3 regions of the Flintibacter sp. genome follow, and region 2 is predicted to be linked to each of the others. Evidence: predicted binding sites of a transcription regulator. Region 2 holds the regulator's gene; each other region holds the start of a gene.
What was found. The regulator LexA, encoded in region 2, represses DNA repair genes until DNA is damaged. The targets are predictions, from matches to a motif close to CNAACANNTGTTNG.
Positions count from the first base shown of each region.

Region 1: ACLTXB_RS00680 (DUF6560 family protein) is a predicted target of LexA. The motif match lies at 1,240-1,253, and genes of this name have one in related genera.
Region 3: uvrB (excinuclease ABC subunit UvrB) is a predicted target of LexA. The motif match lies at 1,271-1,284, and genes of this name have one in related genera.

Region 1 covers NZ_JBKVXZ010000001.1:149,375-152,648, forward strand. The annotation lists gene ACLTXB_RS00660 (recombinase family protein) at 1-12, shown strand, start outside; gene ACLTXB_RS00665 (TnpV protein) at 9-392, shown strand; gene ACLTXB_RS00670 (ferredoxin) at 502-750, shown strand; gene ACLTXB_RS00675 (molecular chaperone) at 728-1,018, shown strand; gene ACLTXB_RS00680 (DUF6560 family protein) at 1,283-1,852, shown strand; gene ACLTXB_RS00685 (serine/arginine repetitive matrix protein 2) at 2,056-3,274, shown strand, end outside.
Region 2 covers NZ_JBKVXZ010000013.1:59,793-63,066, forward strand. The annotation lists gene ACLTXB_RS07020 (glycoside hydrolase family 13 protein) at 1-108, shown strand, start outside; gene ACLTXB_RS07025 (RNA-binding protein) at 306-1,103, opposite strand; gene lexA (transcriptional repressor LexA) at 1,105-1,722, opposite strand; gene ACLTXB_RS07035 (MarR family winged helix-turn-helix transcriptional regulator) at 1,958-2,416, shown strand; gene ACLTXB_RS07040 (ABC transporter ATP-binding protein) at 2,448-3,274, shown strand, end outside.
Region 3 covers NZ_JBKVXZ010000006.1:26,376-29,649, forward strand. The annotation lists gene uvrB (excinuclease ABC subunit UvrB) at 1-1,227, opposite strand, end outside; gene ACLTXB_RS04020 (JAB domain-containing protein) at 1,338-2,027, opposite strand; gene pyrE (orotate phosphoribosyltransferase) at 2,203-2,877, opposite strand; gene ACLTXB_RS04030 (sensor histidine kinase) at 3,095-3,274, shown strand, end outside.

The DNA.
Region 1 (3,274 bases), on a different contig from region 2:
AAAATAGCATGACAGAATTGAAACCACGAATCCATGATGAAAGCAACGGTCTGGACTATGTTCTTGTGGGTGATTACTATGTGCTGGACTTGAAGCTTCCGGAGGAACGCCGCCCTATCGGTATGTGGGGCAGACTGCACAGGATATATTTGGAGCAGTACCGCCCTGCAAGGTTCTCTGCCCTCTGTTTATCCGGCGAACTGCATACTCACCTTGCTGACCTGAACGAACAGGCAACGGAAAGGTGCAGCCTTATCATTGAGCAGATGAAACAAGCCGAGGGTGTGACCGAAACCATGAAAGCAGACAATCAGATGTTGTGGGTACAGTCCATGAACTCTATCCGTAACCGAGCCGAAGAAATCATCAGACAGGAAATGATTTACTGCTGATTTTATCAAGTCCAAAACCAACAATTTTATATCATCAACGAAGCGACAGGTATTTCCTTATGAAGTGTCTGTCGCTTTTCATTTATCAAACTTTAAGGAGGAAAACACAATGAAGATGAACCGGAATGAAATGGAAGTCCTTTATGCCTTTGGCTGTCCGAACCTGAAAGCAACTGTCGAGCGTTTGCATATGGTAGCTGCCCTTGCACCCGATCCAGTGACGAAGAAGCTGTTTTATATGCTTTCCGTTAAGCTGAGTGCTGAGGGTGTTGAAAGGTGGTATCGCTGCTTTTACCGCAGGCTGAGGGTGTTGAAAGACCGCAGGGAGGGCTGCTATGACAAGACTGACAAAGATTGAGAAAGAAACAATCGTTCTCTTTAATGAGGGCGAGGATAAGGCAAATATCTACACCCACAATGCCGGATTGAAAAAGAGGTTGGCTGCTTTTGCTAAGAAGTACCCTGACCTTTGCAGACTGGAAAAATCCAATGCTCAAGGCGGTGTTTCTTATGAGCTGGCAAAATCCCGTCTGTCTATCCGCTTCCTGCCGCCTTACAGTGAGGAACGCAGACAGAAAGCCAGTGAATATGCGAAAAAGCATGGGCTGAACAGTCAGCAGGGATAATGTGATAATCAAGGCTGATATGCGGTTAAAATGTCAGGTACAGACCTGATGTTTTGACCGTTGCCTATCGCCTGTGAGGAAAGTATCAGGGACTATGAATTTTGCAGAAATGTGCGTTATAAGGTTTGAACAGGAACTCTGCACACAAAATTCTTTCTTCCATTTATTAAGTTGATGAAGTATAATGAGATATGAAAAATTGAGGTTTTAATACTCGATTTCAAACAATCATTTTTATATAGCTGGAACTATGGAGGGCAAAAAATGAATGATTTTTTACGAATGTGTTTGAATATAATTACACAAATAGGTCCCTATTTAGTTGTACTTCTTCTTTTGACATATATTGTAAATCTTCAACAAAAGAGAGCTAAAGAACGAGAAGAAGAACAGAAAAAAGGTATAATTAGAACGCATTATACAATAAAAACAGAGAAATTCCTTATCGTGGCATTTATCGTAGGTACAATATTTTTTGCTTATTGTACGGCTATGAGTCTTATGGCAAAAGAAGATATGTTTGTCATTTGTATATTTGGAATATTTTTTTTAGTAGGCATAAGCGGAATAGTCAATATGGTAATGTGGAAACTGGAAGTGAACGGAGATGAAATCACATGGCGTTCAACTTTTGGGAGAAAGAGAACTTTTCGCTTTGAAGATATTACATACTGTGAGAGAAAGAAAGGTTCTATGCGTGTATATGTAAATGGGGAAAAGCTATTTACCATTGATAGTAATATCGATAAAGAAGAATTTATGGAAGATATAGAGAGAAGAAGAATCCCTGTAAAATCTTACTGGGTAAATCAGCATAAGAAAAATCGTAAATGACATAGATTTTATAACAGTACAATATTAGATAACTGAATATGACCGTTAAGGTCAGATGAAGAAACCGATGTATTGAGCGTAAAGCGATCATGCGTCGGTTTTTCTTTTTGCAAAATAGTCCGGTGGACTGTTTTGTAAAACCGAAGGAACTGACAGAGCTTGGGACGGGGCGAAGTCAGTTTGTTCGGGCGGGAGTACAGAGGGTGCAACCCTTTGTGCATGGGTACAGGGAATGCAATATCCCTGTGCAGGTCAAGGGCGGCAGCCTTGCCCAGTTAAGTGGCGTTTCGCCACTTAGTACTGGGTATTACTTGACGCAGAAAGCCGCAAGGAATCAGCTTCGCTGCCCTTCTCCCCTGTCGGGGAAATCAAAAAGAAAAGGAGGAACTCATGTGAAATTAACAAGGCACAATGGACGAGCCGGAAAGAATGGCGTTTATAATCCGAAGCACAATGACCGCAGTTTTGACATTGCCAACAGCGAACACATTGACGAAGAACGAGCCAAACAAAATCTCTATTGGGACTGTTACAATGGCTTCCGCAATTTCAAAAATCCCGAAAAGGAAAATGAGCTGTCTGCCACTTTTGAAGATGTGGAACAGCTTTTTTATCGTCAGCGGTATCGTGATTTTGTAACCGGACAGAACGAAAGAAATGTGAAGAACCGACACCCTGAAAGAAATAAGGAAACCGGAGATTTACTCAAAAGCAAAAAGACCTGTCCTGAGGAAACGGTCTATCAGATTGGAACACTTGACAATCATGTTCCGCCGGAACTGCTCATTGAGATCGTCACAGAATTTATGGAAATCGTAAATGAGCGTTTCGGCTCTCATGTCCATATCCTGAATTGGGCGCTGCACTTGGATGAAAGCACCCCTCATATTCACGAGCGTCATGTGTTCGACTGTGAAAATCAATATGGGGAGATTGCCCCACAACAGGAAAAGGCTTTGGAAGCACTGGGGTTTGAACTGCCAGAACCGGAGAAGCCTGTCGGAAGAAAAAATAACCGCAAGATGACTTTCGATTCAGCCTGCCGAGTGCTGTTGTTTGATGTGGCGAAAAAGCATGGCTTACAACTGGAAGAAGAACCGGAATATGGTGGTCGTGCTTATCTGGAAAAACAGGACTATATTCTTTTCAAGCAAAAGGAGCAACTGGCAGCACAGGAGCAAAAGTTGGAAGAACTCACGATGAAGATTGAAGATGTGGAAGCTCTGGTGGACGAGGTTGCAGATATTGCCTATAACAAGGCGGTTGAGGTCGTTGCTGATACTGTAAAACTGGAAACGCACAAGGAGGATATTAAGCTGGTGGAGCAGTCTAAGGCATGGGTCCTCTCCCCTGAGCGTAAGGCTTCAAAGAAAGAAATCGAGTATGCAGTGAAACGATTGGATGGCGTGATTGCCAGAATCA
Region 2 (3,274 bases):
CTGCTGGGCTCCGCCCGGTTCCACATCGGCCCTGAGGGACATCTGCTCACCTTGCAGCCCCGTACCGGCAGCCTGCTGCAGATTGTACCCATGGAGGAAGAAGAATAAAAAAATCCTGCTGTCTCAGACAGCAGGATTTTTTTATGGCGAGACCGCACAATTCGACAAGAATGATTTGCGAGCAAATTTTTTGTCCGGATGCGGCGCGATTTTGCGACAATACTGGATGTATTGTAAGAAATCGCAACAAAATCCGGGCGCAAAATTTCCGCAAAGCATCGCAGGTGCATTTGTGCGGTGTTGCCTTATATATATCGCTCTAAAATCAGCATGATCCGGCCCTTTTTGGACTGGCCCAGCACTTCTTTGACCACGCACTTGCCCAGCCCCCGGCAGGAGAGCACGTCCCCCTGCTCTACGGTGCGGTCGCTTTTCATACACTCCCGGTGGTTCACCGATACCCGCCCGGCGCTCACCAGCTGAGCGGCCTTGGAGCGGGAGGTAGAAAACCCGGAGGCCAGCACCGCGTCCAGCCGCAGGGCGGCCACCGTGTCCCGGATGGTCTTCACCTGAGGCGGCTTGGGGGTGAGCTCCGAGAGGGAAATCTCCCGCAGCTTGGCCTTCCACCGACCGGCGGACTCCCACTGGCTCAAAAGGATGGGCAGGGCGTCCCGCAGGGCCAGGACCTGGCAGCGGTTTCCCTCCACCAAAATGTCCCCCAGCTTCTCCCGGGTGATTCCAAGCCCCATGAGGGAGCCCAGAATGTCCCGGTGGGACAACTCTGCCCCGTTGGGGAAGGTGGCCTCCAAAGCGGCCAGAGGACCCTCCGGGTCGGCGATGGCGTCCTCTTCCTCCTGCCAGTCGGGGAGAAAGAGACACACGGTGCGCTCGGCATCGGGGTAGCCGCCGAAAAACACGTGCCGGGGGTGCCCCCAGGCGGAAAGTAAATCGGTCACGGACGCCCGCTCTCCCGGGGAGAGAAAGGGGGTATGGGCGGGGATGCCCCGGTTTTGGGACAGCTCCAGCTTGTCCAGCACCCGGGAGAGAAGCACACGCTCCTCGCCGCTGCGGACGCAGCGGTCCAACAGTTCGGTCTTTGTCATCTCAGTAGCGCCGCACCACCGCTACCACCTGGCCCAGGATCTGGGCCTTGGTGCCGTCGATGGGCTGATACTCGTCGTTGGCCGGCATGAGCCACACCTTGCCATCCCGGCGGCGCAGGGTCTTCACCGTGGCCTCGTCCTCGAAGAGGGCCACCACGATCTGGCCCGACTGGGCCTCGCTCTGCCGGTGGACCACCACCAGGTCACCGGGGAGAATGCCTGCCCCCAGCATGGACTCGCCCCGCACCCGCAGGGCAAAGTGCTCTCCAGAGAGACCCTCGGTATCAAAGGTAAGGTAGTCCTCAATGCACTCCTCAGCCAGGATGGGGGAGCCGGCGGCCACGTTGCCCACCACGGGGATCTGGTTGGCGTGGGGATCGGTCTCCTCCGCCACCGGGCGGGGGGACACGCCGGGCAGGGAGATGGCCCGGGTCTTGCCCTCGGCCTTGACGATGACCCCCGCCTCCTCCAGCCCTTTGAGGTGGAAGTGGACCGTGGAGGGGGACTTGAGGCCCACGGCGGCGCCGATCTCCCGCACCGAGGGGGGATAGCCGTGCTCTGCCGTGAAATCCAAGATATAATCGTAAATTTTTTGCTGTTTCGGGGTCAGCGTTTTCATAGCCAAGCTCCTTCCCGGACACACTGGGCGGCGTGGTTTTATTTTGCAAATATTGTACCATATCCCCCTTTGGAAGTCAAACGGATGTTCCAAATAAATGCAATTTGCGGCATTTGTGAACAAATTTTGAATCTGCCCGCTCCCGCCTTGACATTTTGGCCCTCAGTGCTAAAATGTTCAACATGTTAATGATTAAGCTGTTAACGAAAAACGTCGAAGGAAGGGAGGGAACTGCGTGGCAAACCTTGGCATTGATCTGGGGGTGCTGGAGCATAAACTGCACCAGGCCCACCGCAATGCGGTGCAGGCGGAGCTGAATGCTGCCGGCTTGCAGGAGGTAGGTCACCCGCTGCTGTTGTGCATTTTGCGCAGTGCGGGAGACCGCTGTCCTGACGGACAGGTCCAGGCCCAGCGGGAGCTGTCCACTCTGCTGGATATTTCTCCCGCGGCGGTAGCAACCTCGCTGAAATCCCTGGAGAAAAAGGGATATATCCACCGGGAACCTGAGCCCGGCGACGCCCGGCGCAACCGGGTGAAGCTGACCGACAAGGGCCAGAAAGCGGTGGATGACTGCTTTGCCTGCCTGCAGCGGGTGAACCGGCGGATGTACGCCGGCTTTACCACCCAGGAGCAGACCCAACTGCACGGCTTTTATCTCCGTGCGCTGGAGAACCTGCGTCTGGACCAACCATGACCCCTTGTAGGGAAAGAAAGGAAGATCGGACTTGCTTCAACTGTTTTTGACCCACCTCCAGGGCTACAAGCGGCAGGCCGTCAAGGTCCCCATCCTGATCGTTCTGGAGGTCATCTGCGAGCTGCTGCTCCCTCTGGTGATGTCGGAGATCGTGGACACCGCCATCCCCACCGGCGATGTGGGCTACATCTTTAAAATGGGCCTGGTGATGCTGGCTCTGGCAGGTGTGGCCATGTTCTGCGGTGTATTTGCCTCCAAATATGCCGCCTTTGCCAGCCAGGGGTTCGGCGCAAACCTGCGCCAGTGCCTCTTTGACAAGGTGCAGGAGTTCTCCTTTGCCGACATCGACCGCTTCTCCTCCGCCTCCCTTATCACCCGTATGACCAACGACGTCAACGCCATGACTATGATGCTGGCCATGGGCCTTCGGATGCTGGTGCGTGCCCCGGTGATGCTGGTGGCCGCTTTGTGTATCAGCTTTACCCTCAACGCCAAGCTGGCACTGGTGCTGGTGGTGGTCATTCCCCTGATGCTCATTGCGGTGGGCGGACTGATGTTTATCTGTACCCGCCTGTTTGAAACCATGCAGAAGAAGATCGACAACCTGAACAACACCCTCCAGGAGAACCTGGTGGCCATCCGAGTGGTCAAGATCTTCGTGCGGGCCGACTACGAGCGGAAAAAGTTCAAAAAGTCCAACGATGAGCTGATGGATGCCGCCCTGGCCGTTGGCCTGCGCATCATTGCCATCCTGCCCATCATGATGCTGGCCATGAACGGCGCCACCGTGGCGGTGCTGTACTTCGGCGGCCGGATGGTTATGAATGCCACCTTTGATCTGGGCCAGCTGCAGGCCTT
Region 3 (3,274 bases), on a different contig from region 2:
CTGCTCCACGATCTGGCCCGACCGGGTGCGCTCGTACTCGCCGGGGGTAGCAGAGACGTAGATCACCTGGTTGAGCCGCTTTTCAAACTCCTCAAATTTCAGCGGCCGGTTGTCGTAGGCGCAGGGCAGACGGAAGCCGTAGTCCACCAGGGTATTCTTTCGGGCCCGGTCGCCGTTGTACATGGCCCGCACCTGGGGCAGGGTGACGTGGCTCTCGTCGATAAACAGCACAAAGTCCTTGGGGAAGTAGTCCAGCAGAGTATGGGGCGGGGAGCCCACCGGGCGGCCCTCAATGACCCGGGAGTAGTTCTCAATGCCGGAGCAGTAGCCCAGCTCCTGCATCATCTCTACGTCGTACATGGTGCGCTGCTTGATGCGCTGGGCCTCGATGAGCTTGCCCTCCTTCTCAAAGTAGGCCACCCGCTCCTCCAGCTCCTTATAGATCTCCTGGACAGCAGCGTCCATCTTCTCCTTGGGAGTGACATAGTGGGTGGCGGGCCAGATGGGGATATGGCTGAGTTTGCGGATGGGGGAGCCGGTGACCACGTTGATTTCCGAGATGCGGTCGATTTCATCCCCAAAAAACTCCACCCGGATGGCGGTGTCCTTCCAGTAGGCGGGCCACACCTCCACCGTGTCCCCCCGCACCCGGAACATGTTGCGCTCAAAGGCAATGTCGTTGCGCTCGTAGCGGATGGAGACTAACCGTTTTAAAAACTCGTCCCGCTCCAGGATATCTCCCACCCGGAGGGAGACCATCATCTTGGCAAAGTCCTCCGGCTCGCCCAGGCCGTAGATGCAGGACACGGAGGAGACCACGATCACGTCCCGCCGCTCCAGCAGGGAGGCGGTGGCAGAGAGCCGCAGGCGGTCAATTTCCTCGTTGATGGCAGAGTCCTTCTCGATAAAGGTATCGGTGTGGGGGATATAGGCCTCGGGCTGGTAGTAGTCGTAGTAGGAGACGAAATATTCCACCGCGTTGTTGGGGAAAAACTCCTTAAACTCGGCGCACAGCTGGGCGGCCAGGGTCTTGTTGTGGGCCAGCACCAGGGTGGGCCGCTGGACCTGCTCAATGATCTTGGCCATGGTGAAGGTCTTGCCCGAACCGGTAACGCCCAGCAGGGTCTGCTCATCCAGGCCCATCTCGATGCCCTGGGACAGGGCCTCAATGGCCTGAGGCTGGTCACCCGACGGGGTGTACTCAGAAACCACTTCAAATTTCGGCATGTCGTCCCCTCCTCTGCCCGATGTCTCGTCCTATCATTATATCAGAACTAATGTTCTACGGCAACCAAAACTTGCGCCTCTCCCCTAGTTTTCCGGGAGAGGCGCAAATCTTACACAAATTTCAGTCCCCGCAGCTTTCGGCTCTCGCCCATGGATACCATGTCTCCGTCCACAAAGACCAGGTGGTCCACCAGCTCAATGCCGATGGGAGCCAGAATGGCCCGCAGGGTATCGGTGGTCAGCCAGTCGGCCTGGGATGGGATGGCCAGGTTGCTCACGTGGTTGTGGGCCACATAGACCCGGGCGGCCCGCAGGCCCATGGCCTCCTCGGCAATGCGCCGGGCGTTCATCTCGGCCATTTCGATGCTGCCCTCGGCCACCTTCCGCACGCCCAGCACCTGGCGCTTGCCGTCCAGGCACAGAACGTACACCATCTCGTTCCGGGCCCCGAAGAAGTAGGGCTCCAGCCAGGGGTAAGCGTCGTCGGCGCTGTTGATGATGTCGCTGAGCCGGGTGCGGCTGGCCTGATAGCGGCCCAACAGGGCGGGCAGCATCCGCAGTAGCACGGCCGTGTGCTCCCCAACGCCCTTTACCTTGCGCAGCTCCTCCACCGACGCATCCAGCACACCGGACAGAGAGCCGAACTGCTCAATCAGGTCATGGGCCAGGCCGTTTACATCCCCCTGAGGGATAGAGTAGAAGAGCAGCAGCTCCAGCACTCGGTGGTCGGGCCAGCCCTCGATGCCCCGGGCCAGAAATTCCGCTTTCATCCGCTGACGGTGACCGGTATGACTGGCCATGAGGAATCGCTCCTTTCTCTCTAAAAACGCTTACTTCTTTGCGCCGTACTGCTCCAGATAAGCCTCCATCCAAAACGCGGGCGATCCCTGCGGGGATCGCCCGCGTTTTCCGGGGGGCACCAGTTCCCCCCGGAGGCCCCCCTCCGCTCTCCGAGGGGGACGATAAGATTTTTTCTTAGCCCTTCGCTCCGTACTGCTCCAGATAAGCTTCCATCTTGGCCTTCATCTCGTCGTCGATGTAGACCTTGCCGTCCACGGGGTTATTGTGGAGGAAGTCGATGACCTCACGCACGGTGACGATGGGGAAGACCTGGATGCCGTAGTCCTCACGCAGCTCGTCCAGGGTGGAGCAGTCACGGGTACCCCGCTCCATGCGGTCCACCGAGACAAACAGGGCCTTCATGTTCACGTTGGCCACGTGCTTAAAGAGCTCAATGGACTCCCGCACAGCAGTGCCGGCGGTGACCACGTCCTCGATGATGGCCACGTTGTCCCCGTCCTGGGGCTTGTAGCCCACCATGGAGCCGCCCTCGCCGTGGTCCTTGGCCTCCTTGCGGTTGAAGCAGTAGGGCAGGTCCCGGTCATAGTTGCGGTACAGGGAGGCGGCGGCGGACACCGCCAGAGGGATGCCCTTGTAGGCGGGGCCAAACAGGCAGGTGATGCCCTCGGGCATGTGCTCCTGGATGCAGGCGGCGTAGTAGTCGCCCAGCTTGGCAGCCTGGGCGCCGGTCTTATAGTTGCCGGTGTTGACAAAGTAGGGGGTCTTGCGGCCGGACTTGGTGGTAAAGTCCCCGAAGGTCAGCACGCCGGAGCGCACCATAAAGGTAATAAATTCTTCCCGATAAGTCATCGTTGTTCCCTCACAGTTCTTTTTTCTATTTGACAGGGCGCAGCGCCCATGAGAAATCATTGTATTATACCACTTAATGCCCCGTCAGACAAGGAATTCTACCCTGTTTTTTCCTCCTTCTCGCCTCTCAGGTTCTCTCCCTTTACGGACCCGCGGCTTCCTGCTATAATGGAATCAAATCCATCTCCATACCCTTTGGGGAGAAAGGAACCGCGGTATGCCGAAAACATTGACCCGTATGTACGCTGCCCTATCCAAAGCCATAGGCTTTCTTCCGTCAGTTCCCCGGAATCTGCTGGTCACTCTTCTGTTTTTGTGCATCGCCTATGTGGTCAGCAGCATCCTGCTGGGCCATACCGGCGCGGAAAATAACTCCGCTCTGGTTTTTGTGCTGGCG